Regions from separate parts of the Ornithinimicrobium pratense genome, predicted to be linked through region 2. Evidence: predicted binding sites of a transcription regulator. Region 2 holds the regulator's gene; the other holds the start of a gene.

Region 1 (4,409 bases), 270 kb from region 2:
CGGGAGCGCCACCTTCGCGGCGTGTCGTTCCATGTGGTTGACTAGAAGATGTGGTAAGTAACAGCGATGTAATTCCCGGCTGGCTGACGGTCCCCGACATCATGGAGCGGACCGGCGCGAGCCTGCCCACGGTCAAACGGTGGTTGCACGAGCGCGAGCTCGTCGGCCGGCGGCGGGGCCAGAACCGGGCCCTCATGGTCCCCAGCACCTTCGTGACCGAGGAGGGCCCGCTGGTCGCGCTGCGGGGCACGATCACCGTACTTACTGATGGCGGCCTCGCGGACGAGGAGATCATCGACTGGCTGCATGCCCCCGACGACAGTCTCGCCGGCGGCAGCGCGATCGCCTCCCTGCACGCCGGGGCCAAGACCGAGGTGCGCCGCCGGGCGCAGGAGCACGCCTTCTAGAACGCCGGTGCCCTAGTGCAGTGGGCGCCAGGATCAGGTCGCGCGGTCGGTGCAGATGGCCACCAGCTCAACCATCGCGTGCCGACCCTCCTCGGTGAGCTCCGGGGTGGACGAGAGCGCCGTTAAGGCGTCCTTCGCCTCGTCGGTGATCATCTGCTCGGTGCGGTCGACGGCGCCGGAGTCCAGCAGGACCTGGCGACAGGCGGTGACCGTCTCGTCATCGAGGTCGGGGTCACCCAGGCTCGCAGTGACGAGCTCGGCCCCGGAGGTGTCCGCATGCTCCAGCGCGTGCGCGATGAGTACGGTGTGCTTGCCCTCGCGCAGGTCATCACCGGCCGGTTTCCCGGTCTCGGTCGGGTCGCCGAAGACGCCCAGGACGTCGTCGCGCAGCTGGAAGGCCTTGCCCAGCCGGTCGCCGTACGCGGCCAGGGCGTCCAGGGTCTGCGGTGAGGCGCCGGCCGCGCGTGCCCCGATGAGCAGCGGCTGCTGCACGGAGTAGCGGGCGCTCTTGTAGAGGATCACCGTGCGGCAGGCTTCGATCCGCTGGGAGTAGTTCAGGTCCTGCCACCCACGGGCACCTTCGAGGACGTCGAGGAACTGGCCACCCATGAGCTGGGTGCGCATCCGGTCCAGCTCGGGACGGGCGCGCTGGAGAGCAGCAGGCGACAGCCCGCTGGTGGCGAAGACCTCGTCGGTCCAGTTCAGGCACAGGTCGCCGGCGAGGATGGCGCCGGCCAGGCCGAACCGTTCCGGGTCACCGTTCCAGCCCTGCTCCCGGTGGAGGGCGGCGAAGGCGCGGTGCGCCGTGGGTCGTCCGCGCCGCAGGTCGCTGTTGTCCATGACGTCGTCGTGGAGGAGGGCGGCGGCCTGGAAGATCTCCATCGAGCTCGAGGCGCGCACCGCGGCGGCGTCGTCCTCGCGCTCGCCGCCCAGGGCGCGCCAGCCCCAGTAGAGGAAGGCCGCGCGCAGCCGCTTGCCCCCAGAGAGCAGGTGCTCGATGACGTCCACGAGCGGGTCCATCGGCGCGCCGAGCTCGGCGAGCACCGTGCGCTGGTGCTGGAGGTGGCGATCGAGAGCCTGCTGCACCCGGTGGCGCAGGTCGACGCCATCCAGCGGATGGGCAAACGGCACGGGGGCTCGGCCTCCTGGCTCGGTGATGCTTGATGACGAGGGGCGCTGCTGCGTCCGAGGTCGAGCCTAGCGGGAGTTGGCCCCTGAGCCCGTCGCGAGCGGGTCGACCCGGGCCATCCCCTCCAGCTGGCCCGGGTCGGCTCCCATCCTGGCCGTTGGTCGACGGTCGCGGCGGCTGTCCACAGGTCTGTCGGACGGGGTTGACAGAGTGCTGGGCACAGGTCGTACATTTGTCTTATCGAACATGTATTCGAAAAACGTGCGGGTCGGCGGTGGAGGAGGAGCCCATGAGCAGGCGGTATGAGGAGCAGGTCGAGGTCCGGCTGGGAGCAGCGACCGAGCACGGTGTGCGCGTGGAGGGCGCGCTGCCCACGCTCTGGACGGAGGTGGGGGCCCAGGCCCAGAAGGTGCCCACGGTCTTCCTGTGGCGCGGTCGGGTGCACCTGGTCCGGGCGGTGCTGGGGCAGTGGTCCCAGCGGGTGCCGTGGTGGCGGGCTGAGGATCACGACGGGGAAGACCTGGAGCGTCGGGTGTGGCGGGTGGAGGCAGGAGCCGGGCAGTCGATGGGCACCGGCGTCTACGACCTGGTGCAGGACGACCGGTGGTGGTTGGCCCGGGTGAGCGACTGAGAGCAGAGCACGTGATGCAGAGCACGTGATGCAGAGCACGTGATGCAGACAAGGAGCGGGCGGCGGACGGTCCGCCCCAGCGAGGAGGGATGGACGAGATGACGATCACGCAGAGCACACTTCCCGGGCCGGGGATGACGGCAGGCGCCGTGCTGGACCTGTTGGACCGGGCCCGGGCCGGGCTGCTGGCGGCCTGCCACAGCAGCACGGCGGGCGAGCGCTACACCCAGGCGCACCTGGCAGCGCTGCGGGCAGGGGCGGCGCTGGTGGCCTCTCGGACCGCCCCCAGTCGTCGGGCCCGACCGCGCAGCGTGTGGGAGATGCTGCCCACGGTCGCCCCGGAGCTGACCGAGTGGGCGGTGCTGTTCGCCGACTCCGGGCGGCGCAGGCTGGCTCTGGAGCGGGGCGTCGACTGTGTCACCGCCCGTGACGCCGACGACCTGGTCCGCTCAGGCGAGCGTTTCCTGGAGCTGGTGCGGGCCTGCCTGCACCTGCCCTGCGAGCTGCCGCTGCCCACCGAGCTGGCACCGCTCGGGCGGGGATGAGCATGGGGGGCGACTTCGTCCACCTGCACGTCGCCTCCAGCGCCTCGATGCGCTACGGCGCGTCCCATCCCGCCGACCTCGTGGCCAGGGCCGTCGAGCTGGGTCAGCCTGCCCTGGCGCTGACCGACCGCGACGGTCTCTACGGTGCCGTGCGTTTCGTGCGCTCCTGCCAGGACGCCGGGATCCTGCCGGTGTTAGGTGTCGACCTGGCCTTGGGCAGCTCGGCGCTGGCGACCGGTGACCCGTCGTCCGCGGCCTCCCCTGCCGTGGTCACCGGGCTGCGGGAGGGCGGCACCCCGGCACATCTGCCCCCCACCTCAGGACATCCGTCCCGCACCCCAGTCAAGGGCGGGACCCTGGTCGACGACCTGCAGCCGCGGGTGGTCGTGCTCGCCCGCGGGCAGCGTGGTGGCGTGGGGCCAGGAGTTGGGTGGGCCCGGCTCTGCCGGTTGGTGACGCACACCCACCTGGCGGGTGAGCGTTCGGTGCCGCGGACCTCTCCTGAACTGCTGGCCCGGGCAGCAACCCCGGTCGAGGGGGTCGCCCCGGTCGTGGTGCTGCTGGGCCCGGACTCCGACGTGGGGCGGGCGCTGCTGGCCCGGCGGCGGGGGCAGGCCCGGCTGCTGCTGCAGGCCTGGGTCGATCTGCTCCCTCCGGACACGGTGCGGGTCGAGGTCGTCTGCCACGGCGGTCCGGAGGGGACCCCCGCCAGCCTGGGGCATGCCACCGCGCTGTGGGCCCTGGCCCGGGAGGTCGGGGTGCCCGCGGTCCTTACTGCCGCGGTCCGGCACGCCGTCCCCGAGCAGGCCCGGGTGGTTGACGTGCTCGACGCGGCCCGGCGGATGGTCACCCTCGACGAGCGGCACCTGGACCGGGTCAGCACCGCCGGGCACCTGGCCGGGACCGGCACCATGGTCGGTCTGGCCCGGCAGCTGGAGCGGGCCTCCGGTGGTGGTTCCCGGGCCGCCGACCTGCTGCGCGCCACCCTGGATCTTGCCGCCGCCTGCCACCAGGATGCCCGCTCCGACCTAGGTCTGGGCTCGGTCCACCTGCCCGAGCCCGAGGTGCTGGGGGTCAGCGGCATCGGCCAGGCGCACCAGGTGCTCACCGAACGCTGCACCCAGGCCGTCAGCACCCGCTACCCCGGGGCGGGCACCGCAGACCTTGAGGGCATCCGCACCCGCCTGGACGATGAGCTGGGCGTCATCGCGGGGCTGGGCTACCCGACCTACTTCCTCACCGTCGCCCAGGTCTGCGACCTCATCCGGGAGCATGGGGTGCGGGTCGCCGCCCGGGGGTCGGGCGCGGGCAGCCTGGTGACCTACCTGCTCGGGATCAGCGGTGTGGACCCGATGGAGCACGGTCTGCTCATGGAGCGCTTCTGCTCACCGCTGCGTGCTGAGCTGCCAGACATCGACATCGACGTGGAGTCGGCACGTCGCACGGAGATGTACGAACGGATCCTGGAGCGCTTCGGCTCCGACCGGGTGACCTGCGTGTCGATGGCCGAGACCTACCGGGTGCGCCACGCCCTGCGCGACGCCGCCGCCGCGCTGGGGATGCCGCCGGGGGAGATCGACGTCATCGCCAAGGCCTTCCCGCACATCCGCGCCAAGGACGCACGCGCGGCCGTCCACGACCTGCCCGAGCTGCGCAGGCAGGGGCTGGACACCCCTCGCATGCAGCAGCTGCTGGAG
Region 2 (4,409 bases):
GCCTCACCTGGCGGATGCGCTGGCACGGCTGCCGGCTGCGCGTGCGGCTGGAGCACGACGCGCTGTCGATCGCGGTCGAGGTCGGCGGACCGGTGACGGTGCACGTGCGGGGTGAGCAGGTCCAGGTCGGCACCGAGGAGGTGCGGGTGCCGCTGGCCGACCAGGGACCGCGCCGTGACGGCGGACCGGACACTGGTGACCGGGGTCAGAGCATCCCCACCGACCGCGAGCAGTCGCGGCGGGTCTCCTCCTCCCCTGTCCCGCCCGGGGTCGTGCCGCACAACTGGCCGGTCGGGTCGGCAGACATCACGGGGCCGGTCCCGGTCCAGCGTCACCCGCGCGACGTCTGAGGGCTGATCAGCAACCGCCCTGTGCCGCCGGGGCCGGCCCTGGCACCTGCGGCACAAGGCCGGGTCAGCATCCGGAGCCTCCGGCGATCCGTCTTGGCGCGCCAGGGCCGGTGTGGTCGGATAGCGGGTATGACCGATCCGACCGCCCTGCCCTTCCAGGACGACGACCGCCCCGGCACTGCGCCGGAGGACTCGATCTACGAGGGGCAGCGGCCCGGGGTCCCTGGCACCGAGCACGCCGAGGGTGGCGTCCAGGAGGATGACGAAGGGGGTCGGCCCCTTTCGTCCGGGGGCAGTGACCTGCCGCCGTCGGAGACCGACCGGCTGGCCGCGCAGGTGACCGGAGCGGACGACCAGGTGGGGATGACCGCGCTGTGGCGGCTGACGATGTCGCTGGACCACTGGTGGTTCATCGCCGTGGGCGACGAGGGCCTGGAGTCGCCGGCTGCGGCCACGATCGAGGACCAGCTCATGGTGCTGACCTTCACGGCTGCCGAGCGAGCGCGGGACTTCGCCGTCAAGAACGGCATGATCGGGCCGGATGAGGACCTGCGCGCGATTGCCCTGCCCCCCCGTGAGGTCGTCGAGTCGGCCGAGACCTACCGCCAGGCCGGCATCGGCGGGCTGATGTTCGACCCGCATATCGCGGGCTACTTCATCCCCACCGGGCAGCTACCCATGGTCTGGGACGCCGTCTACTCCACGGCGCAGGGTGTCGACCCGGCCGGTGGCGCGGGGTCCGACGGCGCGGACGGGACCGCCCTGGGCCGCGAGGGCTGACCCGGTCAGCGGCCGGGGATCACCAGCTCCTGGCCTGCGGCGATCGAGCTCGTGCTCAGCTTGTTCGCCCGCTGGATGTCGGTGACCGCCTCGCTCAGGGGCACGTCGGGCAGCTGCTCGGCGGCGATCTGCGACAGGGTCATCCCGGGCTGGACGACGATCGAGCTGGTCGCGCCGGCCGGACCGATCAACCCCATGAGGGACAGCAGCACGAGAGCCACGACGAGGGTGGCGGTGCTCGTCAGCGCGAGCCGGCCCCGCCGGGTGATCCGCAGCGGTCTGACCGCGCCACGTCGGGCTGCGAGCGTCCGGCCCGCTGCGGAGGCCAGCGCCCCGCCGTGGGCGGCGCTGCTGCCGCCGGCTCCGGTCGGCACCAGTCGCAAGTGTGGGGGGATCCCGCGCGGTGCGCGTCGGCGGTCGGACCGGCCCGGGGCGAGCCCCAGCGGGAGGGCCGCAGTGGTCTCGAGGGTGGCAGTGCTCATGCTGATCACCTTCCTGTTCCTCTTGGTCCTTCGGACGCTTGTCCGATGGAACTTTGTCCTAGTTGTAGCACAGCCGTCCGAGGAAGTCGACACGCGGACCGAACAGATGTTTGTCATTCGATCCTGGCGCACGTACCCTTGTGGCATGTCAGGAACTGAATCATCCGCCACTGACAAACCCTCTGACCTGGACTTTCGGCCAGGAGCCTGACAAGCAGCGGGAGTGGCGACAGAACGAGGGGATGGAGACCCATGGCCACGATCCACGAGCTGCCCGACCGAGACGGTGGGGCCAAGCTGACCAACCGGCAGCAGCGCGTCCTCGACGTCATCCGCGACTCGGTGGACGCCCGCGGCTACCCGCCGAGCCTGCGCGAGATCGGTGAGGCGGTCGGGTTGACCTCACCCAGCTCGGTCGCCCACCAGCTGAAGATGCTCGAGCGCAAGGGCTACCTGCGCCGCGACCCGCACCGACCCCGCGCCATCGAGGTCGTCCACCCCACCACCGAGGGCCAGGGCTACCGGCGTGGTGACACCGATGGTGGGCGGGTCTCGCACGGTGAGGTGGACGAGACCGGCATCGGCGATGCCCGGCCGCGTCCTTCCTACGTGCCACTGGTCGGGCGCATCGCCGCCGGCGGGCCGATCCTGGCCGAGGAGGCGGTCGAGGACGTCTTCCCCCTTCCCCGGCAGCTGGTCGGCGACGGCGAGCTTTTTTTGCTCAACGTGGTCGGTGACTCGATGATCGACGCCGCGATCTGCGAGGGCGACTGGGTCGTCGTGCGCCGTCAGCCGACCGCCGTCAACGGAGACATTGTGGCCGCGCTGCTGGACAGCGAGGCCACGGTCAAGACCTACCGCCATCGCGACGGCAAGACCTGGCTGATGCCCCACAACCCCGCCTACGAGCCGATCGACGGCGACCACGCCACGATCCTGGGCAAGGTCACCGCGGTCCTGCGCCGGGTCTGACCCGCCTGAAGCCCCCCTAGACCGCGGCGTCGTCTTCGACCTCCATCCCCTCCGGAGGCGGCGCCGCACCATACCGCTGCACCGGGCACGGCCCCGGCAGCCTGCGCAATGACCTAACCGCTCGGAGCAGCGCCGGCCAGCTCCGGCTAGGACCCCCGCCGGCTCAGGCCGACGGAGCCGGCCCCTCGTCGATCGCGTAATAGTCGTACAGCTGCTCTTCTTCGTCTTCGGTCAGGTGCTCGACCGCCGGTATCTCCGGGGCGTCCTTGATCATCCCGACCGGGTAGGGGACGCGGATCTGCGTGCCCACAACCTCGGCGTTGGTCAAGGGGCAGAACACCCGGCGGCCACCGAGCCACCCGGTCCGCACCAAGACCCACGCCGGGACGCCCGTGGCGTTGTCGAGGTAGACCCTGTCCAGCGGACCGACCTTCACTCCGGCCTGGTCGAGGACTTCGGCGTCGTAGAGGGCGTCGAGCTGAGCCTGGGTGACCACGGGACCTCCTGGATGTCGTGCAGCGGCGTCCCTGCAGTCTGCTCCCCCGGGACACCAGGAGGGGCACGACCCACCGGTCGTGCCCCTCCTGGTCAGGCTCGCTTAGGCGGCCTCAGATCACTGTCCGTCAGACGCCGCTGCCGCGGCCATCCCGGTCGGTGCCGCCCAGACCATCCCGGTCGGTGCCGCCAAGGCCATCCCGGTCGGTGCCGCCCAGGCCCTCGCCCTGACGGTCCACGTCGACCTCCTCGTGGGACACGTCGGTGACAACCTGCTTCTCGTCGGTGACGGTCTCCTTCTGGAGCCCGACACGCTCGGTCGCGACCACGTCCTTGTCGATGACAGGACGCTCCTCGTGCAGCGTCACCTCGGCCTCCTCATCCTGGAGCCGACCGCCGGCGTCCACGTCACCCGAGGCGACGGGCTCGCGGACGATCTCGACCTCTTCGCGCTGGACGGGCACGGTCACGTTCTCCTGCTCGGTGACGACGTGCTTGCGCAGGCGCACCCGGCCGGTCTCCACCTGCTGGGTGCCGACGTCGACCCGCTCCTCGTGCAGGGTCATCGAGCCGTCGTCGGTGGAGCCGCCCGCACGGTGCAGGTCGGCGTCCCCCGTGCGCTGCCCGCTGCCGACGTCGCCGCCGGTCGTGTGCCCCTCAGCATGCACGCCCTGGTGGCCCATGACGTCGCCCACGGCCGCGTCACGGTCCCCCGTGCCTCCAGTGTGGGTGCCGGTGCCTGCGGTCCCGGCCGTGTCGAGGTCGTCGTAACGGCTGACGTTGACCCCCGCGCTGCCGTAGTAGCGGAAGAGCGCGTCCTGGTCCTCTGCGGACAGGTGGGCGTCCGCGTCCACGTTGGGCGCATCCTTGATGACGTCCTTGCTGGGGACCACGCGCACCGTGCCCTCGGACGAGAGCTCGGCTCCGTCCAGCGGCACCAGGCTCTCGCTAGTGCCGAACCAACCGGTCTTCACGCTCACCCAGCTCGGTTCGCCGGTGTGGTCGTCCAGGTACACCTGGCCGACGCCGCCCAACTTCTCACCATCCTGGGTGACTACCTGGGCCGAGTAGAGTTCGTTGATCTGCTCCTGGCTGACGTTCATGTGTCGCCTCCTTCGAGTCAGTTCCTGCCCTGACCGTTCGGCCGGGGCTCAGTAACGACTCCATCACCGACCGCGCGTTGGTGCATCTTGGAGCGACACCCGGCACCCCTAGAGGTGGCCCTCAGGCCGGACCCGCCCGGGGCCGCGAGGGGGCGCGTGCCACCTCGTCCGCGAGCCGGGGCAGCACATCGTCCAGGAGCGCGTCCAGGTGCACGGTGGTCTCGGCA

The links. The regulator LexA, encoded in region 2, represses DNA repair genes until DNA is damaged. The targets are predictions, from matches to a motif close to TCGAACANNTGTTCGA.
Region 1: a site for LexA is predicted at 1,777-1,792, ahead of FY030_RS05580 (DUF6504 family protein). Genes of this name have one in related genera too.

What each region holds. Positions count from the first base shown of each region.
Region 1 is NZ_CP044427.1:1,235,712-1,240,120, forward strand. It holds gene FY030_RS05570 (Rv2175c family DNA-binding protein) at 51-407, shown strand; gene FY030_RS05575 (polyprenyl synthetase family protein) at 441-1,415, opposite strand; gene FY030_RS16315 (hypothetical protein) at 1,398-1,571, shown strand; gene FY030_RS05580 (DUF6504 family protein) at 1,826-2,167, shown strand; gene FY030_RS05585 (SAV_6107 family HEPN domain-containing protein) at 2,266-2,712, shown strand; gene FY030_RS05590 (DNA polymerase III subunit alpha) at 2,715-4,409, shown strand, end outside.
Region 2 is NZ_CP044427.1:965,955-970,363, reverse strand. It holds gene FY030_RS04410 (glycoside hydrolase family 65 protein) at 1-350, shown strand, start outside; gene FY030_RS04405 (hypothetical protein) at 480-1,130, shown strand; gene FY030_RS04400 (LysM peptidoglycan-binding domain-containing protein) at 1,136-1,612, opposite strand; gene lexA (transcriptional repressor LexA) at 1,865-2,584, shown strand; gene FY030_RS04390 (PRC-barrel domain-containing protein) at 2,748-3,080, opposite strand; gene FY030_RS04385 (DUF2382 domain-containing protein) at 3,208-4,182, opposite strand; gene FY030_RS04380 (Sir2 family NAD-dependent protein deacetylase) at 4,304-4,409, opposite strand, start outside.